3 regions of the Micromonospora sp. WMMD730 genome follow, and region 1 is predicted to be linked to each of the others. Evidence: riboswitches for the same ligand, from Rfam matches in the RefSeq annotation. Region 1 holds a riboswitch; each other region holds the start of a gene.

Region 1 (9,959 bases):
ATGGACACCCTTTGTGTGCAAGCGATTGCACTGATGTGATGGAGTGCCCACCCGCCTTGATTCCCCACCGTGACTGCCCCTAATGTTGCACCGGCCGCTGTGGGACGTCTGCCTCCTTCTTCCCCTTAGCGAGGCGCCCGGCGGTCGGTTGCAAAGGAGTCGACGCCGGTGGCAACCATGCCCCCTCACCGTCACGCCCAGGGCCAGCCGCCCGCCCGGCCGGCAGCCCTCCGGCGGGTCGCCCGCCGCCTGCTCACCCTGGTCGCGGCGGTCGCCGTCGGTGCCGGGATGCTCGCCGTGCCGGCCCACGCCGCGCCGTCGCCCGAGGAGATCGAGGCGGCTCTCGACAAGCAGTGGGAGCAGCTCGAACCCACCATCGAGGACTACAACAAGGTCCGGGCCCAGCTCAAGGTCAACCGCAAGAAGTCGGCCGACCTCCAGAAGAAGATCGAGCCGCTGGCCCTGCAGAGCGAACTAGCCCTGGGCCGGGTCGGTGACCTCGCCTCCCGCTACTACAAGTCCGGCCCCTCGCAGGAGCTGAGCGCGCTGCTCACCACCACCAAGCCGGGCACCCTCGCCACGCAGCTGACCATCCTGGACCGGCTCGCCGCCGAGCAGCGCCGGGAGGTCGAGGCCGTGCTCGTGGTCCGCCGCAAGTACGACGCCGAGAAGCAGAAGCTCGACACCCTGATCGCCGCCGAGGTGAAGCAGGAGAAGGAGCTCGCGGCCAAGAAGACCCAGATCAACACCGAGATCAAGCGGTTGCAGGCGGCGATGCCGAAGACCACGGTGAAGGTGAACGGCTGCCCCACGATCAACGGCGTGGTCAGCTCCGCCGCCCGGACCGCGATCGCGACCGCCTGCGCGCAGGTCGGTGACCCGTACGTCTGGGGCGCCACCGGGCCGAACTCGTTCGACTGCTCCGGGCTCACCCAGTTCGCGTACAAGGCGGCAGGCATCTCGCTGACCCACTTCACCGGTGCGCAGTGGAACGAGGGCAAGGCCATCCCGCGCTCCGAGGCCCGCCCCGGAGACCTGGTGTTCTTCTTCAGCGACCTGCACCACGTCGGGCTCTACCTGGGCAACGACATGATGGTGCACGCGCCCCGGACCGGTAAGCCGGTCCAGGTGACCAGCATCAACTACATGCCGGTGGCCGGCTTCCGCCGCCCCTGACCAGCACATACGTCAACCCCCGGCCCGATGGGCCGGGGGTTGCGTGTTTTCCGGTCACGGAGTGTGCCGGCCCGGCGGGTTGCGGATCGATAACGAGCGTCTCTACTCTGGTCAATCGTCGGTCGGCACCAGGTCCGCCCCGCCCGGGGTGGCGTCGACCGGCACCGCCGAGTCGCCTCCGGGCGAGCCGGGGACCCAGGTACGCCGGGGTGAATCCGCGACCACCGCGGTAGGGCGCTCCCTTCCCGCCCGAACCCGTCAGCTAACCCGGTAGGCGGTCGAGGAAGAAGGAGCCCGGAGCCCGGTGGCACACCATGCCCCGCGGCCACCGTCGCACCGGACGACCCAGGTCGCCCGGAACACGACGGTGCCGCGCCCACGCTGGTCCCGCTTCACCACCACCCTCGCCACCCTGGCCGCCGCCGCGGTCGTTCTGACAGGTGGCCCCACGGCGGCGCACGCCGACCCCTCGGTCGCCGAGATCGAGCGACAGATCGACCAGGACTGGAACAAGCTCGAACCGCTCATCGAACAGCACAACGCCACCCGCATCGACCTCGCCGCCAAGCGCCGGCAGGCCGACGCGCTCGGCAAGCGGATCGCCCCCCTGCAACGCCGCGTCGACCAGGCGATGAACCAGGTCAGCGGCCTCGCCGTGCAGGCGTACAAGGGCGAGAACGTGTCCACCGTCAACGCCCTGCTGGGCAGCCGCAGCCCGAGCCAGGTGGTCGAACAGTTGGGGCTGCTGGACCGGTTCGCCAGCCGCCAGCAGCGCGAGGTGCGGGAGGTCGCCCAGCTCCGCGACGAACTCGCCGCGACCAAAGCGCCGTTGGACGAGATGGTCGCCCAGCTCACCCGTACCGAAGCACAGCTCGCGGCCCGCAAAAAGCAGATCAACACCGAGATCGACCGGTTGCAGAAGCTGCGGCTGACGGTCTACGGCAACGGCGGCGGTGGCAAGCTGCGCCCGGCCCCGTGCCCCGCCGGCTACCCCGGTGGCCCGGCCGGTACGGCGGTCAAGTTCGCCTGCGCCCAGATCGGCAAGCTGTACGTGTGGGGCGCGGCCGGCCCGAACAACTACGACTGTTCCGGGCTGACCATGGCCGCCTGGGCGAAGGCCGGGGTGTCGTTGCCGCACAACGCCCGGCAGCAGCGCCAGGTCACCGACCGGGTGAGCCGGGCCGACCTGCGCCCCGGCGACCTGGTCTTCTACTACTCCGACCTGCACCACGTCGGGATGTACGTCGGGGACGGCTGGGTCGTGCACGCCTCCCAGGCGGGCAAACCGATCACGATGAAGCGGGTCGACGACGGGCCGGTCAACAGCTACGGCCGACCCGGCTGAGCCACCGTGTCCGGGCCCCGGACCCGGGGCCCGGACACGGCACGCCGCGTCAGCCGATGGGCCAGGTGCGCCAGTTCTGCCAGGAGCGGCTGGGCGTCGGCCCACGCTGGCCCTGGTAGCGCGATCCGTACACCGCGGAGCCGTACGGGTGCTCGGCCGGCGAGGAGAGCCGGAAGATGCAGAGCTGCCCGATCTTCATGCCCGGCCAGAGGGTGATCGGCAGGTTGGCCACGTTCGACAGCTCCAGCGTGACGTGGCCGGAGAAACCCGGGTCGATGAAACCGGCGGTCGAGTGGGTGAGCAGCCCCAGCCGGCCGAGGCTCGACTTGCCCTCCAGCCGGCCGGCGAGCTGGTCGCCGAGCGAGATGACCTCGAGCGTGGAGGCGAGCACGAACTCGCCCGGGTGCAGCACGAACGGTTCGCCCGCCGGCACCTCCACCATCGACGTCAGGTCGTCCTGCTGCATCGCCGGGTCGATGTGGGTGTAGAGGTGGTTGTTGAACACCCGGAACAGCTTGTCGAGGCGCACGTCGATGCTGGAGGGCTGCACCAGACTCGGTTCGAACGGCTCCAGCGCCAGCGCGCCCGCCTTGATCTCGGAGACGAGGTCCCGGTCGGAGAGCAGCATCGGGACACCATATCCAGCGCCCCGGCCGGACCCGCCCACCGGGCCGCCCCACCGACCGGCGTCGTCGCTGGCGCCGAGGCGTACGTCGGGCCGTTCGACCTGCGTGTCGGACTGATTTTAGAACGCCTGTTCGATAGGATGACCGCATGGCATCCTGGTCCGCATTCGCCGCCGACGAGCCCCGCCTCGCCGACGGGATCCGCCTTCTCCTCCAGCAGTACGGGTCGGGTTTCGGCTACCTGGCCACCGTCCGCGCCGACGGCGGTCCCCGGGTGCACCCGGTCTGCCCGCTGGTCACCGACGGCGGGTTGTTCTGCTTCGTCGTCGACTCGCCCAAGCGGCGTGACCTCGAACGCGACGGCCGCTACGCGCTCCACTCGTTCCCGCCGGAGGAGAGCGACGACGAGGCGTACGTCGCCGGTCGCGCCGAGCCGGTGACCGATCCGGCCCGGGTGGCGCTGGTGGCCGAGATCGGTCGGGCCGCGCCCCAGGTCGACTGGCGGCTCTTCGAGTTCAGTGTCGACGTCGCCATGCTCACCCGGCGCGAGCACGGCGGCCCGTTCGGCGGCGACGCCGGGCGTCCCGCCGTGCAGGTCTGGCTCGACCCGGTTCCCGGTCGGCACGGTGTCGCCGGCCTGCCCGACCAGCGACCGTCCCGGCGCGGACGGCACGGGTTCGACACCCGCCGCACCGCCGCCTGACCCCGGAAACGACGGTGCCGGCCCCGTCCCCAAGGGACGGAGCCGGCACCTGACGCTGTGCCGTGCCAGCCGGGTCAGGCCGACGCGCGGTACGCGCTCCAGGCGTTCACCATGCGGCTCGCCTGCCCAGCGGTGAACTGGTACATGCACGAGTCGTAGGTGTAGTCCATGAAGTTGGTGATCGGGTCCTTGCCGGTCGCGGTGCAGGTGTCCCGACCGGTCGGGCACTGGTAGGCCGGCTCACGCTCGGCCGGGGTGTCCGAGACGCCGTCGCCCGAGCCCGAGCAGCCACCCTGGAAGGTGTGGTAGAGGTTCAGCCAGTGACCGACCTCGTGGGTGCCGGTGTCGCCCAGGTTGTAGTTGGTGGCGGTGCCGTTCGGCAGCGACTCGCCGAGCACCACGACGCCGTCCATCACGTCCAGGGTGCGCTTGGGGAACGTCGCCCAGCCGAGCAGGTCGTCGCTCAGCTCACCCAGGTACATGTTGAGGGTGTTCTTGCCGCCGGTGCGCAGCTGGGTCTTCATCGCCCGCTCGGCGGAGGAACCCTGCACGATCGGGTACCACGACGCGTTGGTGACCCGGTTGATCTTCTGGAGCTGGAAGGTGAAACCCGTGGCGGCCCCACCGGTCGCACCGCTGTACGCCTGGTTGAGCACGCTGATCTGCGAGTTGATCATCGAGTCGGGGATGTTGCCCCCGGCCCGGGTGCTGTCCCGCTGGATGACGTGCACGACGACCGGGACGCTGATCGGGGCCAGTGCCACCGTCGTGCCCTCGGTCGAGCCGCTGCGGTGGCTGGACTTCGACCGCAGGGCGCTGTTGCGCAGGGCGAGGGCGAAGTCCGCCTCCCGCTCCTGGACCTGCTGGGCGGTCAGCGCGTTCGGATCGTGCCGCTTGTGGGCGGCCTTGCTGCCGCCACGGACACGGGCGTCGGAGTGGACGTCCGCGTGGGCGTCGGCCGGCTCCGCGCAGGACGTGTTGTCGGGGGCTGCGGAGTACGCGGAAGCCGCAGGTACGACGCCCACCGCAGCGGTGCTCAGCAGCAGCGCGAAGGTCGTCGACGCGACACCGGCGGCACGCCGGGTCAGCAGGTTGGGACGCAGTCCCATGGGCCCACCTCTTTCTGGCGGCGCGACAGGGGGTATGTCGCACCGAGGTCGTGAACGTGGGGGTGACGTTACAACTGATCGACACGTTTGAGAACGTCCCCAAGCTGCTTGTGTGAAACATCTGACCGTTTCTTTTGCACCCTTCGTGTTCCGGTGGTCACGACCGGTGTCGACGACGCGCGGGGGTGCCCGGGTGCGCGGGTGTGGTCACCTCAGGTACAGTGGTGCCGCTTGCGGGTGTAGTTCAATGGCAGAACATCAGCTTCCCAAGCTGACAGTGCGGGTTCGATTCCCGTCACCCGCTCCACCACGAAGGCCCTGACCAGGATGCAAATCCGAGTCAGGGCCTTCGATGTTCAGTGGCCAACCAGGGCGCACCGTGCCGATGGCAGGCGCTTACGGGCTGGTCAGCGGTGGTGGCGACGGCCCTTGGTCGGTGGGGCCGGTAGCCACTTTCGCCTGTTGGCTTTGCGGTTCGCCGCTCACACCACCGGGGTCTCTGGCTGCCAACACGGCGATCCCGTGAAGGCCGCGCGTGATGATCCGCCAGGGCAGCAGCACATCTCCCCAGCTCCTGATGTCGAATGCCTCGATGACCTTCGGGGCTTGCCGAACGAGCACCTCTCCGTTGGGCAGGCGGGCGATCGCGTAGCAGAAGGTGAGCCAGGCGACAAACGACAGGAAGATGATCCCGGCGAGTAGGAGTAAAAGCACGCCAAAGGCGTGGATCGTCTCCGAGTTCAAGGCGCTGATCCTTTACGTAGCTGTACTGACGAGCGGGCATGCGGGACGCAGGGGCAGGTGCCCGGCGTGCCGCGTGCGACCCTGAGGTCGCGGCTACGTCTCCCTTCGCTCCTCTGGCCCTTTTTTCGTCAGCGCTACGTGGCGCCGATATCGAGCGCCCTCGCTTCAGGCCCGGTGGTCGGGCACTGACGAGGGAACCCCATATCGAGTCACGTTTCGCTCACTGAATGATGACATGCCCGACCGACCTTCACCAGGGCTCGTGATCCGGCGGAGCGGTATCGCACCCCCACACCGCACCGGAACTGAACACCTGCGTGAAGTGGCTCCTGCTGGCGAGTTGTCAGGGCTGACGCTACCCAGGCGGTGACCCCGGCGGCCTGAAGCCGTCGGGGCCAGCATTGCGGCGGAGCGGACACACACGTGCGTGTCCTTCAGACCTGATGACGTGAACGATTCGCACTGGTGGCCGCAGCGGTGTCGACGTCAGCACAGCACGCCGTTCGTCGCCTGCCATCCGCCGGGCCACCTGTCACGCCCCACTCACCGCGCCTGATTCGTTGACGACATCAGCTCGAAAGGACGCGCCAGGACCACCCGACCCGCGCGCTCCCGGGCCGACCTGGATGACGGCCACGGCGGGAAACCTCGACACTTCCCCGTCGAGGATCATGTGGGGTGCCATCGACCCTGCTCCGAGGAGGTCGCCGTGCAGGCGAAGCTGACCCGGGACGAGGCCGTCGCCCTCGTCGAGCGGATCATGCGGCTCGACTATGCCGACGACGGCGAGCTGAACGACTGGCTGGACAGACTCGAACTCGACCTCGTCTGTCCGGACGTCTCCGATCTGATCTTCACGACCACCCCGGAGTTGACGGCCACCGAGGTCGTCGACCGCGCGCTGGCCTACCGGCCGATCGCGATGCAGGCGGTCCCGTGGTCGGAGACCGAGGAGCAGACCCGACCTGACTGACCCACGTGGGCGCGGGCACCCGGCGCGGGAAGGGCAGGGCCGGCGGCGGGACGTACGCTGGCGATCATGCGGATTGGCATCGTGATCCTTCCCGACCAGCGCTGGCCGGAGGCGCGTCGGCGTTGGCAGCAGGTGGACGAGTGGGGCTTCGACCACGCCTGGACGTACGACCACCTGGGCTGGCGGGACCTGGTAGACGGTCCCTGGTTCGACTCGATGTCGACGCTCACCGCCGCCGCCATGGTCACCGAACGGGTCCAGCTGGGCACCCTGGTCGCCTCGCCCAACTTCCGGCATCCGGCGGCGTTCGCCCGGCAGGTCACCACCCTCGACGACATCTCCGGTGGGCGGCTGCTGCTGGGCCTCGGCGCGGGTGGCATCGGCTTCGACTCGGCGGTGCTGGGCGGGGAGACGCTGCCGCCCCGGCCGAGGGTGGACCGGTTCGGCGAGTTCACCGAACTGCTGGACCTGATCCTGCGGGAGGACGGCACCACCTGGCGGGGGGACTGGTTCAGCGCGGTGGACGCCCGCAACAACCCGGGCTGCGTGCAACAGCCCCGGGTGCCGTTCGTGATGGCCGCCAACGGGCCCCGGTCGATGCGGTTGGCCGTCCGGTTCGGTCAGGGCTGGGTCACCACCGGAACCGGTGAGGAGGAGCTGACGGCCTGGTGGGACGGGGTGGCGACGCTCTGCGCCCGGATGGACCGTACCCTCGGCGAGGTCGGCCGCGACCCGGCGAGCCTGCCCCGCTACCTCTCCCTGGACTCGGCACCTGTCTTCTCACTGCGCAGCGCCGACTTCTTCGCCGAGCAGGTGGCGCGGGCGGCGGCGCTCGGCTTCACCGACGTGATCACCCACTGGCCCCGGGCCAGCAGTTGGTACGCGGGCGACGAGGCGGTCCTGGCCGACGTCGCCACCCGGCTGCTGCCGGAGCTGCGGACGGCCTGACCGGGGTGCCGTCCCCGGGGGCTGTTCAGGTGCCGAGGTCGCCGGTGGGCGTCCCGCCGTCGCCGGCCGAGACCAGCCGGAACCGGATACAGACGATCTCGGTGTCGTCGGTGACCGGGGTGCCGACCCGCGCCCAGTAGCCGGCGTGCCCCGCCCGCCAGTCCTCGATGGACCGGTCCCCCTCCCCCTCGGAGCGGGCGAAGTCCCAGGAGACGCCCGCGAAGGGGACGACCTCGATCCCGGTCACCTCGACCACCCCGACGAGGGCGTCCCGGTCGTCGACCAGGACCAGCCGTTCGCCGACGTGCTCCAACTCCTCGGTCTCGTCGGCGTACTCGGTGAGCAGGCCGGCGGTGGCCGTCTTCACCCCGGCCAGCACCAGCGTGTTGAGCGTGGTGCGCAGCTCGCCGGGGGTGCCGAGGGCGAGCGTGCGGAGTCCGCCGATCCGTGGCCACATGCGGCCGAGGCTACCGCCGTGCCGTTCGCCCGTCGCCCGGTTTCGACGCCCCCACGGTCGGCTCCGCCGTCGCTACGGTGGGTCCGACGACGGGAGGAACCATGGACCGACGCGCGGTACTCGTCCCCGGACGGGGCTACGACACCCACTACCCGCTGTTCGCCTACCCGGGTGAGGGCCTGCGCCGGGCGGGCTTCGAGGTCCACGAGATCGGCTGGCAGCCGCCGGAGGGGATCGGGATGGACGGCGCGCCCCCGTCGGTGGCGATGGACTGGGTCGCCGGGCAGGTCGCCCCGACGCTGGGGACACCGACTGATCTGCTGGTCGCCAAGTCGCTCGGCACCCTGGCCGCCCCACTCGCCGCCGACCGGGGGCTGGCCGCGATCTGGTTGACGCCGCTGCTGCACCGGCCCGAGGTGGTGGCGGCGCTGGACCGGGCGTCCGCGCCGTTCCTGCTGGTCGGCGGTACGGCCGACGGGGCGTGGGACGGCGCGGTGGCGCGGCGGCTCACCCCGCACGTGCTGGAGGTGCCGGACGCCGACCACGGTCTGCTGGTGCCCGGCCCGCTGGCCCGCTCGGCCGAGGTGCTCGGGCAGGTCTGCACGGCGGTCGAGGAGTTCGTGCGGCTCACCTGGCCGGGCTGACACCGGAGCGTGGTCAGGGCAGGTCGGCGGGGGTGAGCAGCCCGTGTGCGCCCAGTTCGGCGGCGACCGGGTCGGGCAGGTCGACGACCACGGCGGCGACGCCCACCCAGTGCGCGCCCCGGGCGGCGCACAGGTCCCGTACGGCCCGCACCTGGGCGCCGGTGGCGACCCAGTCGTCGACCATGAGCACCCGGTCGTCCGCGCCGAGCCGGTCGTCGCGTACCGCGAGGTCGACCTGCCGGCCCCGGAAGTCGGGTGGACTCTGGGCCCAGGTCAGCGGGCCGGCGGGGAGGCGTCCGTCGCCGGGCTTGTGGGCCGGGACGAAGCCGACGCCCAGCGCGGTCGCGGCGAGCGGCCCGAGCATCAGCCCGGTCACCGCGGGGGCGACGACGACGGTGGGCCGGTCGGTGCGGAACGGCGCGACCAGGGCCGGACCGAGCCCGGCCAGCACCTGCGGGTCCCGCCACCAGCGGGAGACGTCGCTGACCAGGTGGCTGCTGCCGGGTCCCGGATCGACCCAGGTGAACAGCTCGGCCAGGCGGTCACGCAGTGCGACGGTCATGCCCACATCCTCGGTGCCGAATGCCAACGGTGGCATTCTGGCCCGTGCGGCCCAGCGGTCCTCGACTGATCGGTCACACGTATCACTGTAATTCCGGGCATACCACCATGATCACGTTGACTTCGGAAGTGCTTCTGTCGTTACGGTCCGAGCCGTCATGCAGGCATACGAAAGGACCGAGCCGGTGGTCGGCAGGCATACCCGTACCCGGATCTTCTCCTCGCCCGCCGGCATCGCCGCGACCGCCGCGATCGGTGTCGCGCTCGCCGTCGGCGGCACCGTCGGCGCGGTGCAGTTGACCGCCGACGACGCGCCGGCCCCCGTGGTGGTGGACACGTTCGCCCCCGGCACGGCCGCCACCACCGACGCGCCTACCCCGAGCCCGTCGGTGAGCGCCACCGCCTCCCCGAGCGCCAGCCCGTCGCCCACGGTCACCGCCAGCCCGAAGGCCACCCGCACCCAGGCCGCCTCCCGGAGCAGGCCGCGCACCCCCGCGCCCAAGCCGTCCGCCACCACCAAGAAGGCGGCCCCGAAGAGCACCGTCGTTGACAGCGGCTCCTGCGGCGCGTCCTTCTACGACGAGGGTCAGTTGACCGCCAACGGGGAGAACTTCGACCCGAGCGCGTTGACCGCCGCCCACAAGACCCTGCCGTTCAACACCAAGGTCCGGGT
Region 2 (9,959 bases), 460 kb from region 1:
CCCAGAGCGACCAGCCGAACGCGGCCAGGGTGCCGAGCGACACCAGGGTGTCCATGGTCGCCGCGCCGTGCCGCAGGTTGGTCCAGGCGGCCCGGTGGAACGGCAGCCCGCCGTACGCGACCACCGGGGCGGCCAGGGTCAGTGACAGCCACTGCCAGTAGGTGAACTGCCAGGCCGGCACCATCGCCAGCACGATCACCGGCAGGGTGAGCACGGCCGACACCCGCAGCCGGGTCCGCAGGGCGTCCAGCTCGTCGGCCGGTGCACCGGCCGGTTCCGTGCCGGCGGGGGCGGGCGGCGGGGGGACGACGGCGGTGTAGCCGGTCTTCTCCACGGTGGCGATCAGGTCGTCGGGGGTGACGCCGTCGGCGTACCGGACGGTGGCCTTCTCGGTGGCGTAGTTGACGCTCGCCTCGACGCCGTCGAGCCGGTTGAGCTTCTTCTCGATCCGGGCGGCGCAGGAGGCGCAGGTCATCCCGCCGATGGCCAGCTCGATCTGGTGGGGCGCGGTGGGCAGGTTCTGGGCGGTCGGGGTCATCGCGGCACCTCCGGTCAACCGTGGGTGTGACCGGCCCCGCCGGTGCCGGTGACGGTCACGCTCGGCGTCGGGTCGGTGGTGGGCTCGGGGCTGACGGGACTGGGGACGGATTGCGGGGTGTGCGCGGGGTCGTGGCGGGTCCCGGCGGGCGGGGTGACGGGGCCGGTCAGCTGGCCGACCCCGTACGCCGCGCCGAACACCACCGCGAGGGCGAGGGCGAAACCGCCCAGCCTGGTCGGCGTGTTCATCGGTCGCCCCGGACCGTCACGCCTCGACGAGGTCGTAGCCGGCCTCGTCGACGGCGGCCCGCACGGATGCGGTGTCCAGCGGGCGGTCGCTGGTGACGGCGACCCGGCCGGAGGCCAGGTCGACCTGGACGTCGGTGACGCCGTCGAGGGCACCCACCTCGGCACTCACCGCGCTGACGCAGTGCCCGCAGGTCATGCCCGTCACCTGGTAGTTCGTGATCATGCGACTCTCCCCTCCACTCGTCCAACATACCCCCCAGGGGTACGCTGCCCTGCGACCGTAGCATACCCCCCGGGGGTACGCTATCCTGGTCACCATGACCACACCGAGCACCCCGGTCCGGGGCTACACCGCCAGCAAGGACCAACTGCTCGCGCGGCTGCGCCGCGTGGAGGGGCAGGTCCGGGGCATCGAGAAGATGGTCGACGACGACCGGTACTGCATCGACGTGCTCACCCAGATCTCCGCCGTGCAGGCCGCCCTGGACAAGGTCGCCCTCGGGCTGCTCGACGGCCACGCCCGGCACTGCATGCACGAGGGGGCCGCCGAGGGCCGGGCCGACGAGATGGCCGCCGAGATGATGGCCGCCGTCGGCCGCCTGATGAAACGCGGCTGACCCGGCCCGCCCGTCGGCGACCTGCGGTCAGCGGGGCACCGGACGGGCGGACCGGTCGGGAGCCCGGCCCGCCCGGCGTCGCGGGGCCGGTGGGATCCGGCCCCGCGACGCCTCACGGGTGGAGGTCAGAGCCGGGCGAGGATCTTCCGCATGGTGTCGATCTCGCCCTGCTGGGTGGCGACGATCTGCTGCGCCATGGCCCGCGCCCCGGCGTGCCGGCCGTCCGCCACCTCCTGCCGGGCCATGGTGATCGCACCCTCGTGGTGGGCGATCATCAGGCTGAGGAAGAGCCGGTCGAAGTCCCGACCGGTCGCCCCCTCCAGCCGGGCCAGGTCGGCGTCGGACATCATCCCCGGCATGCCGTGGTCCATCCCCGGCAGGTGACCGCCGGCCGGGCTGTCGGACGGGACGGGCCGGCCCCAGGCGGTGAGCCAGCCGGTCAGGGTGGCGATCTCCGGGGCCTGGGCGGCCCGGATCCGTTCGGCCAGCCGGGTGACCTCCGGATCGGCGGCCCGGTTCCCGGCCAGCTCCGACATCCGTACCGCCTGCCGGTGGTGCGGGATCATCATCTGGGCGAACATCACGTCGGCCGGGGCGACCCCGGCGGACTCGGAGGCGGCCGGGGCGGCACCCACGGCCGGGCGGCCGTGGCCGCCGTCGGTGGAGTGGTCGCCGCCGCAGGCGGACAGGGCGACGACGGTGCTGAGCGCGACGCCGGCCAGGGCGGCACGGCACGCGCGACGACGAGTGGACACGGGCAGACCTTTCAGTACGACGGAGACGGACGCGGGACGCGGCGGAGCCACGTCGGGGCGTCCTATCTGCGCAGTACCGACACCGAGGCGAGGCGGAGCCCGAGCGGACGGGGTGGCGGGGCGCGCGGCTCCCGGGGCCGCGACGGCGGACGGGACACCCCGGCCGGCCTGGACCGCACCGCGAAGAGCAGCACCAGTACCGTCACGGTGAGCGCCCCGAGCACCGCCAGGCAGACGCTCCACGCCGTCGCGGGTGTGCCGGGTGGGCCGGCGGGCAGCGCCACCGCGCACCCGTCCCCGCACCCCCGCAGGGTCGGGTCCGCCACCGCGACGCCCCACCCCGGACCGACCGGGACATCCCACACCGCAGGCGTCAGGTGCATCAGGTCCGCCGCCGGCACGGGGACGGACGACCTGTCGGCGGCGGGCCGGTGCGGGTCGTCGGTCGACGTGCCGTGGCCGGTGGGGTGGCCGCCGCCCGGGTGCGCGTCGTGGCCGAGGGTGTGCATCGCGGAGAGCCCCAGCAGCGTGCCGACGAGCAGGAGCAGCCGCAGCCACCGCCCGGTCGTCGTCGCCGTACCCGCCCGCCGCACGGCTCCACGCTAGCGTGCCCGGGCCGCCCGGCGGGCCGGTACGGGTGGGTCGGCGCGCGCCGGGGCCCGGCCCGTCGGGGCCGGGTGCGGGGTGGCTGCCGGGACCGGCCGCCGCCGGCGCCCCTCGACCTACCGTGGGCAGGGCGAACCGGGCGGGCCTGGGTGGTGGCTACCATCGTCCGACGATGACCCGCCGTCCGTGGTGAACCGGCTGGCCGGCTGACACGTATCCCGTCCCGGATCGTTGGGAGAACTCGCACACATGGGCGCCGACCACACCCGTCCCGCTCCGTCCACCCCGCCACGGGTGCGGCGGCTCCTCGTCATGACGGTGGTGCCGCTCATCGTGGTCACGGTGATCGCCACGCTGGTGCTCTGGCCCGGTGCGACCCCGAAGATCGACCAGGGTGAGCAGGTGCCCCGCCACCACGGCACGGTGACCCGGGTGGTGACCGAACCGTGCCCGCCCGCCCCGCAGACCCCCGACGGCCCTCCCGGGGTGGCCGACGGACCGTGCGGGACGGTGACGGTCGCCGTCGAGCAGGGGCCGGACGCGGGCCGTGAGGTGCAGACGCCGGTGCCGTCCGGGCCGGGAGCGCCGACGGTGGCGGTCGGCGACGAGGTGGTGCTCGTCGCGTTGGCCGACCCGAGCGATCCGTCGGCGAGCAGCTACCACATCGCCGAGCACCAGCGGGGCATGCCGTTGCTCTGGCTGGTCGCCCTGTTCGCGGCGGCGATCGTGGCGTTCGGCCGGCTGCGCGGACTGGCCGCCCTGGCCGGCCTCGGGGCCAGCTTCGCCATCCTGTTGACCTTCGTGGTGCCGGGCATCTCCGCCGGGGGTGCGCCGCTGCCGATCGCGGTCACCGGCGCCGCCTTGATCATGTTCGTGGTGCTGTACCTGACCCACGGGATCACCGCGCAGACCTCGGTGGCGGTGCTGGGCACGTTGGGCAGCCTGGTGCTGACCGGCGTGCTGGGCACGCTGGCCACCGCCGCCACCCACCTGACCGGGTTCGGCAGCGAGGAGGCCACCACGCTGTCGATGTACCAGCGTGACGTGGACCTGCACGGCCTGCTGCTGGCCGGGATCATCATCGGGTCGCTCGGCGTGCTCGACGACGTCACGGTCACCCAGGCGGCCACCGTAACCGAGCTGGCGCACGCCAACCCGGGGCTGTCCCGGTTGCAGCTCTACCGGGCGGCGACCCGGGTCGGCCGGGCGCACATCGCGTCCACGGTCAACACGATCGTGCTGGCGTACGCGGGCGCGTCACTGCCGTTGCTGCTCCTGCTCACCGCCGACAGCCGCCCGGTGAGCCAGATCCTCACCAGCGAGTTCCTGGCCCAGGAGATCGTCCGCAGCGCGGTGGCGACCCTCGGCCTGGTGGCGGCGGTGCCGCTGACCACCGGGTTGGCCGCGCTGGTCGTGACCGCCGGGCGGGGACCGGCCGACGCCGGTACGACCGGGTCGCCGCCCACCCCACGTCCCGCCCCCGACCGTGCCGAGGCGCTGGAGGCGTTGAGCGCCCCCCGGCACGGCGAACCGTCCACCCCGGCCCCCGCACGATGGCCAGACCCGGAAAGGAGCACGGACACCGCATGGTGACACTGCGCTGCGTGACCGGAGGCGAGGTCACGCCTGTCGGTCGCGTCACTGATTACCCCTCGCTATCGGGAAAATACTCATTTGGTCGGGTTGCGGGCGTAGATCCCCGGTACGACTCTCGGGTAACCTCGCTGCCGGTCACCGCCGAAGGCGCCCACCGGCGCCAGCGGTGCCACCGCCCAATCGCCGTACGGCGAGCCGGGGAACCGAGCACCTGGGGTGAATCCGCGCCAGCGGTAGGGGCCACTTCCGTCCCGAACCCGTCAGCTAACCCGGTCGGCGGTCGACGGAAGGGAAAACTGTGACGGCACCCCTACGCCGCTGGTTGACGCCGGCAGTGGCCGTACTCGCCGCCCTGGCGATCGTCGCCGGACCGGCCGCCGCCCCCGCGACGGCCGCGCCCAACGCGCCCACCCCCTCGGGGCACGAGGAGGACGACGAGCCGAAGCTGCTCACCGACGTCATCGAGGCCACCAACCGGGAGTATTCGGCGGCGAAGACCCGGCTGGAGAAGTCCAAGAAGCGCCAGCTCGAATACGCCATCGAGGTGGAGAAGGCGGAGCAGGAGCTGGCGGCGCTGGCCCCGCAGGTCACCGAGATCGCCGCCCAGTCGTACCGGACGGGTCGGGTCGGCGCGGTCGCCGCGCTGCTGGAGAGCGACGCGCCGGACGCCTTCGTCCGCCGGGCCGCCGCCCTGGACGAGCTGAACATGGTCAACGCCGGCAAGCTGGCCGAGGTCAACAAGGTCAAGACCCGGGCCGAGCAGGCCAAGCTCGCCGTCGACGCCGAGGTCCGGGAGCAGCAGAAGCAGGCCAACCTGATGGCCAAGAAGAAGACCGAGGCCGACAAGGCACTGGCCCTGGTCGGCGGCCGGGGCTTCACCGGCGGCCTGGTCGACGCGACGTCCCCGGTGGCCCGCGTCGCACCCGGCCAGACCGCCAACGGCGACTGGCGCGGGGAGTCGTGCAGCGAGAACGACCCGACCACGTCCGGCTGCATCACCCCGCGCACGCTGCACATGTACAAGGAGGTCAAGCGGGCCGGGTTCAACCGGTTCGTCGGCTGCTACCGCCCCGGCGGGCCGTGGGAGCACCCCAAGGGCAGGGCGTGCGACTGGTCGTTGCAGAACAGCGGGTTCAGCCCGTGGCACAACAACGACACCCGGATGTACGGCAACAACCTCGCCGCGTTCCTGATCCGCAACTCGGACCGGCTGGGCATCTACTACGTGATCTGGAACCGGCAGATCTGGTTCCCGGCCAACGGCTGGAGTTCGTACTCGGGGCCGTCCAACCACACCGACCACGTCCACGTGTCACTGCTGTAGCGACCGTGTTCGGCACCGCACCACCGGCCCCGATGAGTTGTTCGGGCCACGCATGACGAAGGCCGCCCGGCTGAGCCGGGCGGCCTTCGTCGTGACCGGTGCGGGTCAGGAGGCGACGGGTTCCGGCGCCGCACCGGCCGGCACGGTCGGTGCGGGCACCACGGCGGCGGGCTCGGGCAGCGCGGCGGCGGGCTCGGGCAGCGCGGCGGCGGGCTCGGGGGCCGGGGCGACCTGGTGGACCTCGCCGGCGGCGAGCCGGTAGGACATGCCGACCACCGCGCACCGACCGGCGGCCACCTCGGCGGCGATCACCGGAGAGTTGCCGAGCAGCACCTCGACGGTCTGCGCGATGTGGATGTCGACGATCCCGTCGATGTCGTGCACCCCCTGCTGGGCCGCGCGGCGCAGGCTCGGCCCGACGGCGGCGACCACCGAGTAGAGGTGCCCCGGGGGCTGGGTGCCGGTGCGGGCCGTGTCCCGGGCCGCCTGCACCGCACCGCAGGAGTCGTGCCCGAGGACCACCACCAGCGGGGTGCCGAGCACCGTGACCGCGTACTCGACGCTGCCGAGCACCTCGGGCCCGGCGGTGTGGCCGGCGGTCCGGACCACGAACAGGTCGCCGAGACCCCGGTCGAAGATGATCTCGGCGGCGAGCCGGGAGTCGGAGCAGCCGACGATGACGGCGAAGGGATGCTGACCGTCGGCGACGGCGGTGCGGTGCCCGGCGTCCTGGTTGGGATGACGGGGCGCACCGGCGACGAACCGCCGGTTGCCGGCCTGCAACTCGGCCAACGCCTGGGTCGGAGTGATCGGGGCCATTGCCTCACCTCGGTCCGGAATCGCACCTGGTCACGCCGGCCGGCGGCGACGACGGCCGTGTCCCCACGGTCACACGCAGCTAAAGGTACGTCAAGATTTCGTGATACACGTTTCAGGCGTCGGTCGGCGCGGTGTCGACGGCGTGTCGGACCCGGGGCGCGTACCGCATCGGCGGGCGACCCCGGGACCCGTCGGGGCGGCCGACGACGGGTCTCCCAGGTACGGGCCATACCATGACCGGCATGGCGACAGACGGCACGGGGAGCACCCGGAACTGGACGTTCCTCACCAACCACGGCCATGTGCTGCTCGCCATCGCCCGCAACCCCACCGCCCGCCTCCGCGACGTCGCCGACGAGGTCGGGGTGACCGAACGGGCCGCCCAGGCGATCGTCGCCGACCTGGAGGCCGGCGGCTACCTGCGGCGTACCCGGGTCGGCCGGCGCAACGAGTACACGCTCAACCCGAGCGGCCATTTCCGGCACCCGGCCGAGGCCGACCGCCAGGTCGGCGCCCTGCTCGCCCTCTTCAGCCCCGACCCGGCCGACGCCGGGTCCTGAGCCGCCGGACCGGCACACGACGACGGCCCGCCCCGGCGGGGACGGGCCGTCGCGGATGGAGGGTCAGCAGAAGCTGCCGGCTCCGCCGCCACCGTCCTGCCGGGTGGTGCGGAAGTCGCACAGGTCGTAGCCGTTGGCGGTGAGCGCCGCCTTCGCCGCCGCCGTCTGCGCCCCGGTCAGCGCCGGCTCCCGGGAGAGGACGAAACCGGTGCTGCGGTCCGGGTCGCCGACGACCGCCCACCGGTAGTCGGGATCGAGCCCGATCACCACGTAGTTCGGCCCACCCAGGTAGATCCACCTACCGCCGAGCTTGAGGAAGGACACGGTCAACGCCGAGTCGGCCGGCGGGTTCTCACTGCGGGCCCGCCCGGTGACCGCGCTGGTGGTGCCCACGATGGTGCGGCAGGTGTTGCGGACCCCGATGGTGCCGTCGGGCTGGACGTCGTACCGCGCCGTCACGTTCTTGTAGCACTGGATCTCGAAGATGGCCGGGATGGCGGCGACCTGGTACCAGTCGCCCGCGTAGCGCTCGACGTCGACGTCGGCCACCGGGGTGAGCGGTCCGGTGTCGACGGCGGTCGGCGCGGCCTGCGCGGGTGCGGCGGTGGCCAGCACCGCCGCCGCGGCGACCGCGACGGCCGCGACGACCTGACGGCGTACTCCCATGGTGTCTCCTCCGGTCTGTCGGTCCGGCGCGACGCAGCGTCACGCCGTCGGCGGAATTGCCCGGACCCACCGGCCGGAAACTGTCGGCATTCTCATTCTCGTCGATGCATCCAGGCGCAGGTCAATGGCCGTATCCCTGGTGGGAGCAGTCCGTCCACACGGCACACCGTGGCCCGACTCACTCCTCCGCTCGGGTCACCGCCGCTGCGCGTACGGCCGGTCGGGGATAGGTTGGACGGGTGATCCGCGTAGCCCCCACCCAGCCGGTCTGGGTGTCGAGGCTGCGCGACCTGACCCGGCTGGCGGTCACCGCGCTGGTGCTCGCCGCCGGCCTCGGCGGGTTCCTCGCCGTCACCGGCGGCCCGGTCGCCGTCACCGCCCGACCGTCCGTGGTGACCTCGCGGGTGGCGACACTGCCCGCCGACGCCCGGCCGACCGGCGATCGGGCCGACGCCCGACCCGGTGACGGGCGGCCCGACGACGGGTCGCTGCGACCCCAGCCGCCGACGCCCGCCGTCGAGAACGCCGCCCGGCCCGTCGCGCCGGCCGCCGGGGCGACGCCGGACCCGGTCCGGGACGCCACCGGCCGCCGCGGCCCGCCCCGGAGCTGAGCCGCGCGGCACCTGCGCCGCCCGGCCGGCCACGACCGGGCCCCTGCCGACCACGGCCCCGGGTGCCCCGGCCGGCCCGACCGCGGTCCGGTCCGGCAGATCCGGTCCGCCCGACCCGGTCCGCCCGTCGCAGGACGCGCCGCCCAGCTTCCGCCCGCTGCCGGGCCCCCGTCCGTCCACATCGTTGTCCACCGTGAGGTGTTGGTGATGCAGACCGTCTTCTCCGCCGTCCTGCCCGATGTTCCCGCCGCCGCCGCGATCTGGCTGATCCTGCTCGCCCTCGCCGCCGTCGCCGTCGCGGCCCTGGTGGTCCGGCCCGGCCGGCTCCGGCTGGCGGCGGCCGGGCGGTTCCGCGACGCCGCCCTGCCCGACGACCCGGAACGGGCCGAGCAGGACCGGGAGCACACCCGGTACGCCGAGGAGGTCGCCGTGGCGGCCGAGCGGGCCGGCACCACGGCGAGCCGGCTGCGGGCCGAGTGGCTCGCCACCCAGGACGAGGTCGAGTCGGCCTGGACCGTCCTGGAGGCGGCCGAGGCGCACCTGCGCCGGCTCGCCGCCGCCGCGGTCATGCCCCTGCCGCACACCGGTCAGACCCCCGCCGAGTACGCCGACCGGGAACGCTGGCTGCACCGGGCCGCCGAGGAGGCGCACCGGCGCGGTGAGCTGTCGGACGAACAGCTCGCCGACGCCCTCGCCCACCGGGCCGGCTGGGACCCGCGCCGGCACCCGGTGGAGCAGGAACTCGTGCTGCGCCGCGCGACCCGGGACCACCTGGCGGCCCGGCACCGGGCGGCGGTCGCCCGGGAGCAGGCGGCCTGGCGGGCCGCCGATCTGGCCGGCGCGGCGGCCCGCAGCCTGCGCGACGAGGCGTTCGCCGCGCGGGAGCGCCGCCCGGAGCGGGCCGAGTCGGTGCTGCCGATGCCGGAGGCCCCACGCTCGGCGGCGGACACCACCCGGGAGAACCCGGTCGTGGCGCGCGGCCGGGCCGCCGTTCCCGCCTACTGACCCACCCCCACGACCTGACCGACCGCACGACGACGTCGCCGCCGACGCCGGGCCGCGCCACCCGCCGGTGACGGCGGCGCGTCACGTCGCGGACAGCGGCACGGTGGGCGGCGCTGCACTAGCGTTGCGGGCATGTCCCGGGAGATGTGGGCGCTCGTCGTCGTCGGCGCGGTCCTGGCGCTGGCGACACTGGTCGGCGCGGTCCTGCTGGCGGTACGGGTGGTCCGCACCCGACGGCTGCTCGGCACGCTCGGTGTGGGCGGCAAGGTGGCGTTCTACGGTGCGCTGATCTACACGATCTGCCCGGTCGACCTCCTGCCCGACCCGATCTACCTGGACGACATGGGCGTGCTGGCCGGGGCGTTGATCTACCTGACCCGGCTGGCCCACCGCCGCCGGGCCGCCGGTCGCAGCCTGCCCGGTCAACCCGGCCGCACGGGTGTCCCGCCCGGTCCGGGCCAGTCCCGCCAGATCGTGTCATGATCGGGGCCTAGCCGGGGTCACGCCGGCCCTGGGACGGGGGACGGACATGGCCGGCAGGCACCGGTTGGACCCGGACGACGAGCGGGTCCTCACGTTCTGCCGCGAGCGGCACCTGGCCACGCTGACCACCC
Region 3 (9,959 bases), 5.8 Mb from region 1:
GCCCATCGCCTTGTCCAGGGCGTGCGCCAGGGCCTCCGGGCGGACCGACGCCATGATGCTGCGCAGCCGGTCCTCGCCGAGCTGGATATCGCCGGCGGCACCCACCGCGGCCCGGAACAGGCCCCGGCCGGGCACGTGCATGAAGCGTTCGCCGTCCGCGCCGGTGCTGGGTTCCTCGGTCACCTCGAAACGGATCATGGGCCACTGCCTCAGGGCAGCAGCCAGCTCGGCACCCGTCCCCGGCCGGCCGGTCCATCCGCACTCGGCCCGGCGGGCGCCGGGATCGACGGGCTGAGCCGTCCAGTGCAGGTTGACCGGCGCGGCGAGGACGCGCGCGATCGCCCACTCGACGTGCGAGCACACGGCGAGCGGGGTCGAGTGGACGTATACGACGCCACGCGTTGGCACGGTGACCTCCCGGAGGGCGAGGTGCGTCTTCCCCTACGACCTCGACACCCGAGTGGCTGTTGCCACACATGATGACTGCTGTGACGGATGGTGCGCCAGGGAATCGGAAAATTCGCCGGCGGGAAATACCCGGACCGGTGACCGGGGTTGTGCACTCCGACGGGCACGGTGAGCTGCCAGGCACCGTGGTCGTGTATATTTCTCTGGGCGGTTCTGTGCCGTCGCACCACTTCGCGGGCCGACGACCCACCCGGGCGTCCGACGACCACCGAGCGTCAGACGACCACCGGGCGTCACCCGCTACAGCCCCCGGACGTTCCCCGTCCTCCCGTACGTCTTGCAAGGAGCATCTCCGTGGCGAGCAACACCTCGAAGACCGCGCGCGCGTCAGTCCGGGCCGGCCAGGCTGGCCAGGGTGGCGCCCTCAGCGTGCTGGGCGAGTTCAAGTACCTCATCCCGCTCAACGGCGGCAAGCACGCCTACGTGCGGAACCTGACCAACGGCAAGACCGCGCACCTGCGTACCGACTCCGACGCCTTCGTCGAGGAGATCCGGACGCTGGCCACCGCCGGTCACGCCGCCAAGATCCGCGCCGAGATCAGCAACCTCGCCGCCACCCACCCCGACCACGGGTGGGACAAGACCGAGAAGCGTCTCGTCGAGGCCGGCGTCTTCGAGGGCTGAGCCCTCCCCCAGCACGACCGCAACCGCCCGTCGGGTCACCCCGGCGGGCGGTTGCGCGTCTGCGCCGGCCGGGTCAGGCTCCGTCGTCGAGCAGGGTGACCTCGCCGGTGTCCAGGTCGTACAGGGCGCCGACGACGTCCACCCCACCCGCCGCGACCGGGCCGGCCAGCATGTCGTCGGCGCGCAGCGCCCGCACCGTACGGCGGACGTGCCGGCGTACGGCCAGCGGGTGCACGGCCGGGTCGTGCGGCCCCGCCTCGGTCACCGCCGGGGTGATCCGCTCGACCAGGTAGCCCAGGTCACCGTCCGGACGCCGGCCCGTCCGCACGCTGTCCACCGTCGCGGCGACCGCGCCGCACCGTTCGTGCCCCAGCACCATCACCAGGGTGACCCCGAGCTGCGCCACCACGTACTCGATCGAGCCCCGCACGGCCCGGTCGAGCACGTGTCCCCCGGTACGGATCACGCAGATCGACCCGAAGGTCTGGTCGAAGATCGCCTCCAGCGGCACCCGTGAGTCGATGCAGCCGAGCAGCACCGCGTACGGCTGCTGGTCGCCGGAGGCCACGGCCGCGGCGGCGGTCACGTCGTGCCCGTGGACCGGTCGGCCGCTGACGAAGCGCCGGTTGCCGGTGAGCAGCTCGGCCAGCGCCGCCCGGGGGGTGCGCGCGGCCCGGGGTGGCCCGGCGTCGACGGACGGCCGGTCGGGGGTCCGGGCGGCCCCGGTGGGCGGACTCGGCATGGCTACAGACTGACCGCCGGGCCGACCTCGTGCGGGCGGGTCGGGAATCTTCTCACCGACACGGTTGGCGTGGTCTGATGTCGGGTAGCCGGTGTTACCGCCGGGTTACGCCGGTGAATGTGTCCCGGGTGCCTGGGAGGTGGCGATGCCGGAGCAACGGGAGTTGCGGCTGCCCGACGGGGTACGCCTGCACGTCGAGGTGACCGGCCCGGTCGGGGCCGAGGTGACCGTGGTCCTGCTGCACGGCTGGACGCTCGACGGTCGGGCCTGGCACCGGCAGCTCACCGACCTGCGCACCCGCTTCGGCGACCGGATCCGGGTGGTCACCTACGACGCCCGGGGGCACGGCCGGTCCAGCTGCATGGCGCTGCGCACGGCGACCCTGGCCCAGCTCGGCGACGACCTCGCGGCGGTGCTGGACGAGGTCGCCCCGGCGGGGCCGGTGCTGCTCGTCGGGCACTCGATGGGCGGGATGAGCGTGATGGAGTACGCCCACCGGCACCCGTCCCACTTCGCCGCCCGTACGGCCGGGCTGGTTTTCGTCTCCACCACCGCCGAGGGCCACACCCACACGGTGTACGGCCTGTCGCCGCGGATCGCCCGGCTGATCCGGCTCGCCGAGACCACCGGGGCCGGGGTGCTGGCCCGGTGCGGCTCCTGGCGGCCACCCCGCCCGCTGCTGCGCGCCCTGGCCCCGAGCATCAGGTGGATGCTCTTCGGCGACCGCTGCTCCGGCGCCGACATCCGGCTGGTCACCTCGGCGGTGGCCCGCGCCTCGCTGCGCTCGATCGGTGGTTTCCGCGCCTCGATCGGCGCCCAGCACCGGCTGGCGACGCTCGCGGCGTTGGCGCACCTGCCGGCGGCGGCGCTGGTCGGGGACCGGGACCGGCTGACCCCGCCGCCGTGTGCGGAATCGATCGCGGCGGCGCTGCCGGCCACCGAGCTGACCGTCTGCCCCGGTGCCGGGCACATGTTGATGATGGAGCGTCCGGACGAGGTGAACGCCGCCGTCGCCGGGGTGCTCGACCGGGTGCTGTCCACCGCCGGGGCTACGCCACCGGGGCCCCGTCGTCCTGCCGACGTCCCGGCCGGCCGGGCGTGCGCCGACGTCCCGGGCGACCCGGCGTCCGCCGGGCGGACGACGCGCTGAGCCGACCCGCCGTCGCCCCGCGCGGCCGCGCCCCGGCGGGTCGGCCCGTGCGTGGGGGCGGACGACCTCCACCCCGGGCAGGCGGCGCGGTGGTGGTGGAGGTCGCGGTACGGGTATCGGCCCGCCGGGGGGTGGGCGGCTGCCCGTACCCTCATTCCGCCTGGCGTGCACCCGCGCCCGGCGTCGCCGTCGCACAGGAGCCGGTACGTTGACCGACCAGACCACCCTGGAGCAGGAGATCGCCGCCGAGCAACGGCATCTCGACCGGGTGTACGCCCGGCTCGCCGAACTGCGCCGCTCGGCCGCCCGCGCCGAGCGGGACGGCTACCGGATGGCCGGGGTCGGCACCTTCGGTGCGCTGGTGGAGCGGGACGCGATGGTCTTCCACGCCGCCCAGCGCCGGCACCTGTTGGACGCCGAGCACGAGGGGCTGGTCTTCGGCCGGCTGGACCTGCGCGACCGGCAGGTGCTGCACGTCGGGCGGCTCGGGGTGCGCGGTGACGACGCCGAGACGCTGGTGGTCGACTGGCGGGCCCCGGCCGCCGCCGCCTTCTACCGGGCCACCCCGGCGGAGCCGCTGGGGGTGGTGCGGCGGCGCACGATCAGCTCGTCGGACGAGAAGGTCACCCGGATCGAGGACGACCTGCTCGACCCGGAGGCCGCCCCGCCGGACATGCCGGTGGTGGGTGACGGGGCCCTGCTGGCGACCCTGTCCCGGGCGACCGGCCGGGGGATGCGGGACATCATCGCCACCATCCAGCGGGAGCAGGACGAGGCGATCCGGTCCCCCGGCTCGGGGGTCACCATCGTCTCCGGCGGGCCGGGCACCGGGAAGACGGCGGTGGCCCTGCACCGGGCGGCGTACCTGCTCTATGCCGACCGCAGCCGGTACGCCGGCGGCGGCATCCTGGTGGTCGGCCCGTCGGCGGTGTTCGTGGAGTACATCGCCTCGGTGCTGCCCTCGCTGGGCGAGGAGACCGCCACCCTGCACTCGCTGGGGTCGCTGTTCCCCGGCCTGTCGGCGACCCGCACGGACGGGCCCGAGGTGGCGGCGGTGAAGGGTTCGCTGCGGATGCGGCGGGTGCTGGAGCGGGCGGCCCGGGACGCGGTGCCGGACGGCCCGCAGGAGTTGCGGCTGCTCTACCGGGGTGCGCTGCTGCGCCTGGAACGGCGCGAGCTGGACGGCATCCGGGACCGGGCGTTGCACCGGGGGGCCCGCCGCAACGAGGTCCGCCGGGTCGGCTTCGACGGGGTGCTCGCCGCGTTGTACGCGCAGGCCCGGCGGTCGGCCGTCGCCGGCCTGCCCGAGCAGCCCGCCTTCGAGGACGAGATCATCGAGCGGCCGGAGTTCCGGGAGTTCCTCAAGGCGTGGTGGCCCCGGCTGCATCCCCGGCACGTGCTGGGCTGGTTGGCCCGGCCGGAGCGGCTGCACCGGTACGCGGCCGGCGTCCTGTCCCGGGCGGAGGTCGGGTTGCTGGTGGAGGCGTACCGGTCGCTGGACACCGAGGGGCTGACGGTGGCCGACATCGCCCTCCTCGACGAGCTGGACGCGCTGCTGGGCCAGCCGGTCCGTCCGAAGAAGGCCCGGCGGGACCCGTTCCAGCTCGCCGGTGGCGTCCGGGAGCTGAGCACCTTCGGGGAGCGGCAGCGTGCCGCGCGGGCGGCGGCCCGGGAGCGGCCGGAGGACTACCGGGACTACGCGCACGTGGTGGTCGACGAGTCGCAGGACGTCTCGCCGATGCAGTGGCGGATGATCGGCCGGCGCGGTCGGCTCGCCTCCTGGACGGTGGTGGGTGATCCGGCGCAGACCGCCTGGACGGGTGACCAGGCGGAGCTGGACCGGGCCCGGGACCAGGCGCTGGGCCGGCGGCGGCGGCACCGGTTCACGCTCTCCACCAACTACCGCAACTCGGCGGAGATCTTCGCGGTGGCGGCGGCGGAGATCCGCCGGCTCTACCCGGACCTGGAGTTGCCGAGCGCGGTGCGCTCCACCGGGGTGGACCCGGTGGCGCTGCACGTGCCGGCGGCGGAGCTGGCCCGGACGACGGCCGACGCGGTGGACACGCTGCTGGCCGAGGTGGCGGGGACGGTCGGCGTGATCACCCCGGTGCCCCGCCGCGACGAGGTCGCCGGCTGGTTGGGCGACCGGGGTGGGGCGCGCCTGCAGGTGGTGACCAGCCTCCAGGCCAAGGGCATGGAGTACGACGGGGTGGTGCTGGTCTGCCCCGGCGAGATCCGGGCCGATCCGGGCTCCGGGGTGCGGACGCTCTACGTGGCGTTGTCCCGGGCGACCCAGCGCCTCACCACCGTCGAGCCGACCGGCTGACCGACCGGGACCCGGCCCACCTGGCCGGACGTCCGACCATCACTTGCATACATAGCGATGTGAGCATAGATTGGAGCGGGTCCGCAGCGGCGACGGAGGGTGTGGACGTGGGCGCAGGTCATGACCACAGCGCGACGGTGAGCAACGCCGCGCACCGGCACCGGGGTCGGCTCTGGGCGGCGTTCGGGCTGCTCGCCGTGCTCATGGTGGTCGAGGCGGTGGCCGCCTTCGGCACCGGCTCGCTGGCCCTGCTCTCCGACGCGGGGCACATGTTCACCGACGTGCTCGGCATCGGGATGGCGCTGGCCGCGATCACCGCCACCCGGCGGGCCGCCCGGGACCCGCAGCGCACCTTCGGCCTCTACCGGCTGGAGGTGCTCGCCGCCCTGGCCAACGCCGTCCTGCTCAGCGGGGTCGCGGTCTACGTGCTGATCGAGGCGGTCCGCCGGTTCGGCGAGCCACCCGAGGTGCTGGCCGGCCCGATGCTGGTGGTGGCGGTGCTCGGCCTGCTCGCCAACATCGTCGCGTTCGGCCTGCTGCGGGAGGGCGCCAAGGAGAGCATCAACCTGCGCGGGGCGTACCTGGAGGTGCTCGGCGACCTGCTCGGTTCGGTCGGGGTGATCGTGGCGGCGCTGCTGATCGCCGGCACCGGCTGGTGGTGGGCCGACCCACTGGTCGCCGTGGCGATCGGCGTGTTCATCCTGCCCCGCACCTGGCGGCTCGGCCGGGCGGCGGTGCGCATCCTGGTCCAGGCCGCCCCGGAGCACCTGCCGGTGACCGCCGTGCACGACCGGCTGACCGCCGTGCCCGGTGTCGCCGAGGTGCACGACCTGCACGTCTGGACGCTCACCTCCGGCATGGACGTCGCCTCGGCCCACCTCACCCTGGCCGGTGACGCCGAGGTCGGCGCGGTGCTGGCGGCCGCCCGGGGCGCCCTGCGGGAGGACTTCCACATCGAGCACGCCACCCTCCAGGTCGAGCCCGGGGCGAGCCCCGGCGCATGCGGCCCCGCCCACTGGTGACCCCGCCCCGGGCCGGACGGTCAGCCCCGCCGGGTACTCCCGCACAGAGATCGCGGAAATTTGCGTCGTTTGAACCTTTTGAGGGTATTCACTCTCGTACCCTCAGTCACGAGGTAGGCAGGCGTCACACGCGTACCGGTAGGCTCGGCCCCGGTCTCCGCCAGGCAGAGGCCGCCGCCTAATCGCCCGCCCGGGCGAACCGGGGAACCACGTTCCTGGGGTGCATCCGCGTCAGCGGTAGGGATCTTCCGTCCCGAACCCGTCAGCTAACCCGGTCGGCGGCTGACGGAAGGACATCCGCATGCACGTACGCACCACCACGCGGCTGCTGGCCGCAGTCGTCACGGCGTTGGCCCTGGGCGTGTCGGCCGCGCCGTTCACCCCGGCCGCCGCCGCGCCCGCCACCCGGCTCGCCGCCCCCGGCGACGACGAGGGCGGCACCCCGGCGCTGCGCGACCAGCTCGACGCCGCCAGCAAGGGCTGGCTGGAGGCCAAGGCCGCCCTGGAGCGCTCCACCAAGCGCCAGCAGGAACTCGACGGGCAGCTCAAGACCATCGAGGGGCAGCTGGTCACGCAGACCGCCAAGGTCGGCGAGATCGCCGGCGCGGCCTACCGCACCGGCCGGCTCGGGCCGATGTCCGCCCTGCTCAACAGCAACACCCCGAGCGGTTTCCTGGACCGCGCGGCGGCGCTGGAGACGGTCGCCACCCGGGAGGACCAGGAACTGCGCACGATGATCGAGACCCGGGACCAGGCCACCCGGACCCGGGCGGCGGTCACCCAGGAGATCACCGAACAGCGCAAGCAGGTCGCCACCATGGGCAAGCGCAAGGAGCAGGCCGAGCGGGCGCTGGCGGTGGCCGCCGCCGACAAGCCGGCCCCCACCTCCCGCGACTCCGGCAGCTCGGACGGCACGTCCACCAGCAACGCCAAGGGGGCGCCCCGCAACTCCGACGGCTCCTGGCCGTCCGAGTCGTGCAGCGTCAACGACCCGACGCCGGCCAACGGCTGTATCACCCCGCGTACGCTCAACGCCCTGAACCAGGCCAAGGCGGCCGGTTTCACCAGGTACGTCTCCTGCTACCGGCCCAGCGGCTCCGGCGAGCACCCCAAGGGCCGGGCGTGCGACTTCGCCGCCCAGAAGGGCGGCTTCGGCGGGGTGGCCAGTGGCGGCGACCGGACGTACGGCAACAACCTCGCCGCGTACTTCATCCGCAACGCCGACCGGCTCGGTGTGCTCTACGTGATCTGGTTCAAGCGGATCTGGCTGCCGAGCAGCGGGTGGAAGGCGTACAGCGGGGGCAACGGGGACCCGTCCAGCGACCACACCAACCACGTGCACCTGTCGATGATCTGATCCCGGCGCGGTGGCCCGTCCGCTCAGGGCGGGCCACCGCGGCGCGACCGTCCGGGCGGGTGCCGGCGGTCGTCAGCCGGCGGGGGGTGGGTCGCCGGCCCGGCTGTCCAGGACCGCGCCGAGGCGGCTGGCCAACCCCAGGTGGGCGGCGCGGGCCTGCCGGAAGGCGTAGCCGAACAGCGGGGCCGGCGCGGCGAGGGTGATCTCCACGTCGATCCGCAGCAGGTCACCCTCCATCCGCAGCCGGGTGTGGTTGCGTACGGTGGTGCCGGGCTGCTGGCGGGCCATCGTCACGATCTCGTCGTCGCCGGCCAGCAGCACGTCGGCCTGGTAGGTGACGGGGAACCGCAGCGGCCCCAGCTCCAGCCGGTCGGTGATCGCGTAGCTGGCCAGGGCACCCGGCCGGGCGGGCAGCCGGCGCACCCGGACGATCAGGGGATGCAGCTCCTCCTGCCGGGACAGGTCGCTCAGCAGCGCCATCGCGTCCGCCGGTGAGCAGCGCGCCTGCACCGTGTAGCTGAAGCTCTCCCGCCGGACCACCGGGCCTCCTGACCGTCGTCGGTCGCACGATCGTGCCGTACCGGAGACGGACTGGCAACGTCCCTGGTCAGTGGCGTCGACGCCGACCGGGGCCCGGTCAGGCGCCGGGCAGGACCTCCGGGGTGGCGGCACCGGCGAAGTACGGCTCCGGGGCACCGAAGAGCCCGAGCAGGCCGGTGACCCAGAGCTGTCGGTGCACGAACCGGCTCGGCTCGGTGACGATCAGTTTGACGCCGCTGACCTCGGCGGTCTGGAAGCCGGCGACCATGGCGCTGATCCCGACGGAGTCGATGAAGGTGACGAGTCGCATGTTCAGCTCGATCCGCGCGGGCCGACCCTTGGCCAGCACCTCGGCGATCGCCTCACGTACCTCGTAGGCGGTGTCGACGTCGATCTCACCACGGGGGGCGATCTCGATGACACCGGCCGGCAGGACCGACTTCACGATCGACAGGCTCACGCGAGCACCTCCACTCGCCCGTCCCCGGGCGCCTCATCAGTACGCGGGCCGCGACCGAGAGTATTCCTCCGATGGCCTCGGTCGCCACCCCTCGGGATGAGCAATTCGCGGATCCGGACGGACCGGACCGTCCCTCTCCGCACCGTTGCTGGTCCTGTTCTCCTCAGACGAACGGCCCAGCTCGGCCGTTCCAACCGTCCCAGAGTAGCGGCCCCGGTCCACCGACACCCGGATGCGGTGCGCCGGGCGAGCCCCGCCGGCTCCCCGACGCGGCCCGCCGACTCCCCCGGTGCAGGTTGTGCGGGGTGCCTACCGTGGGCGAGAGATGGGTCACCACGATCGAGGAGACGGATCGATGCTCAGGAGACTGCTCGGGCTGGCCGGGGTCGGCGCACTACTCGCTCTCGTCCTGGCCTGCGGCTTCGGCGGCGGGGACGACGACGATGACGACGACGGGGACGATTTCGCCCGCGCCACCACCGTGGTCTCGGTGCGCTGAGCGGTGACGGTCACCCGTACGCACGGGTTTGCGACCCGGCCGGGCGGGGCACTGCTCGGACACCGGCCGGGTGACCGGTCGGCGCGAGGACCGCTGCGGCGCGGAGACCACCTCCGAAGTGGCCGCAGATTTCGGCATTCGAGGAGGTAACACGATGATCGGCAGCAACCTTCTGGAGCGCCGCAGCAAGCCCGAGCGGATCGCCGACCAGGCCTGGCACCACCTGCTCTCGGCGGTGGACTCCGCCGGTGACAGCGTCCGGGACGCCGCCCGGTCGGTCCGGGACTCGGGGCTGGCCGACGCCGGTGACCTGGTCGGCTCGACCGCCGACGAGGCCCGTCGTCGGGCGACGCTCGCCTTCGACGCGCTCGCCGGCCGGCGTCCGGCCCTGCCCTGGACCCTGCTGATCGGCGCGGCGCTGGTCGGCGCGGCGATCGGCTGGGCCGCCGGCACCGCCGCGCGGGCCGCCGGCAGCCGGGGTGACCGGGCCGTCGACGACATCGAGTTCGTCGACGTGGACCGGCCGAACTCCCCCGTCGGGCTGGACGACTGACCGCTCCACGCGGCACGTACAGGCCCCGGTCACGCTTCTCGGCGTCGACCGGGGCCTGCGCCGTCTTCAATCCACCCCCGCTGGGGCGATGTTGCGGTAAAGACCCGGGGTGGATGCCGCGACTTCGCCACCGCTGAGTCGACCACTCTCAGCCCGGACATGCCGCCGGCTCCGCTCCCCGGTCGGGGAGCGGAGCCGGCAGGTGTCGGATAGTTGAT

The links. Region 1 has a riboswitch for cyclic di-AMP ahead of ACN265_RS30765 (NlpC/P60 family protein). Riboswitches for the same ligand answer to the same signal wherever they lie in the genome.
Positions count from the first base shown of each region.
Region 2: another riboswitch for cyclic di-AMP. It lies ahead of ACN265_RS28525 (coiled-coil domain-containing protein); the one in region 1 lies ahead of ACN265_RS30765 (NlpC/P60 family protein).
Region 3: another riboswitch for cyclic di-AMP. It lies ahead of ACN265_RS06220 (coiled-coil domain-containing protein); the one in region 1 lies ahead of ACN265_RS30765 (NlpC/P60 family protein).

Region 1 is NZ_JBMHML010000002.1:7,157,162-7,167,120, reverse strand. Features, by position in the region: gene ACN265_RS30770 (C40 family peptidase) at 178-1,176, shown strand; cyclic di-AMP (ydaO/yuaA leader) riboswitch at 1,332-1,468, shown strand; gene ACN265_RS30765 (NlpC/P60 family protein) at 1,481-2,521, shown strand; gene dcd (dCTP deaminase) at 2,571-3,149, opposite strand; gene ACN265_RS30755 (pyridoxamine 5'-phosphate oxidase family protein) at 3,296-3,850, shown strand; gene ACN265_RS30750 (zinc metalloprotease) at 3,925-4,959, opposite strand; tRNA gene ACN265_RS30745 (tRNA-Gly) at 5,193-5,266, shown strand; gene ACN265_RS30740 (hypothetical protein) at 5,356-5,703, opposite strand; gene ACN265_RS30735 (e9imm peptide) at 6,413-6,676, shown strand; gene ACN265_RS30730 (LLM class flavin-dependent oxidoreductase) at 6,743-7,624, shown strand; gene ACN265_RS30725 (ASCH domain-containing protein) at 7,650-8,081, opposite strand; gene ACN265_RS30720 (alpha/beta hydrolase) at 8,183-8,725, shown strand; gene ACN265_RS30715 (phosphoribosyltransferase) at 8,739-9,287, opposite strand; gene ACN265_RS30710 (septal ring lytic transglycosylase RlpA family protein) at 9,472-9,959, shown strand, end outside.
Region 2 is NZ_JBMHML010000002.1:6,693,834-6,703,792, forward strand. Features, by position in the region: gene ACN265_RS28490 (heavy metal translocating P-type ATPase) at 1-538, opposite strand, end outside; gene ACN265_RS28495 (hypothetical protein) at 553-786, opposite strand; gene ACN265_RS28500 (heavy-metal-associated domain-containing protein) at 803-1,009, opposite strand; gene ACN265_RS28505 (metal-sensitive transcriptional regulator) at 1,104-1,403, shown strand; gene ACN265_RS28510 (DUF305 domain-containing protein) at 1,529-2,158, opposite strand; gene ACN265_RS28515 (hypothetical protein) at 2,221-2,751, opposite strand; gene ACN265_RS28520 (YibE/F family protein) at 3,014-4,357, shown strand; cyclic di-AMP (ydaO/yuaA leader) riboswitch at 4,524-4,655, shown strand; gene ACN265_RS28525 (coiled-coil domain-containing protein) at 4,659-5,684, shown strand; gene ACN265_RS28530 (carbonic anhydrase) at 5,790-6,503, opposite strand; gene ACN265_RS28535 (helix-turn-helix transcriptional regulator) at 6,737-7,063, shown strand; gene ACN265_RS28540 (lipocalin family protein) at 7,127-7,729, opposite strand; gene ACN265_RS28545 (hypothetical protein) at 7,969-8,340, shown strand; gene ACN265_RS28550 (hypothetical protein) at 8,548-9,345, shown strand; gene ACN265_RS28555 (DUF1232 domain-containing protein) at 9,478-9,828, shown strand; gene ACN265_RS28560 (TIGR03618 family F420-dependent PPOX class oxidoreductase) at 9,875-9,959, shown strand, end outside.
Region 3 is NZ_JBMHML010000002.1:1,355,085-1,365,043, reverse strand. Features, by position in the region: gene ACN265_RS06250 (DUF3145 domain-containing protein) at 1-408, opposite strand, end outside; gene ACN265_RS06245 (hypothetical protein) at 763-1,092, shown strand; gene ACN265_RS06240 (carbonic anhydrase) at 1,166-1,834, opposite strand; gene ACN265_RS06235 (alpha/beta fold hydrolase) at 1,980-2,984, shown strand; gene ACN265_RS06230 (HelD family protein) at 3,193-5,310, shown strand; gene ACN265_RS06225 (cation diffusion facilitator family transporter) at 5,418-6,332, shown strand; cyclic di-AMP (ydaO/yuaA leader) riboswitch at 6,498-6,629, shown strand; gene ACN265_RS06220 (coiled-coil domain-containing protein) at 6,634-7,689, shown strand; gene ACN265_RS06215 (SRPBCC family protein) at 7,762-8,229, opposite strand; gene ACN265_RS06210 (STAS domain-containing protein) at 8,327-8,689, opposite strand; gene ACN265_RS06205 (hypothetical protein) at 9,045-9,188, shown strand; gene ACN265_RS06200 (hypothetical protein) at 9,343-9,741, shown strand.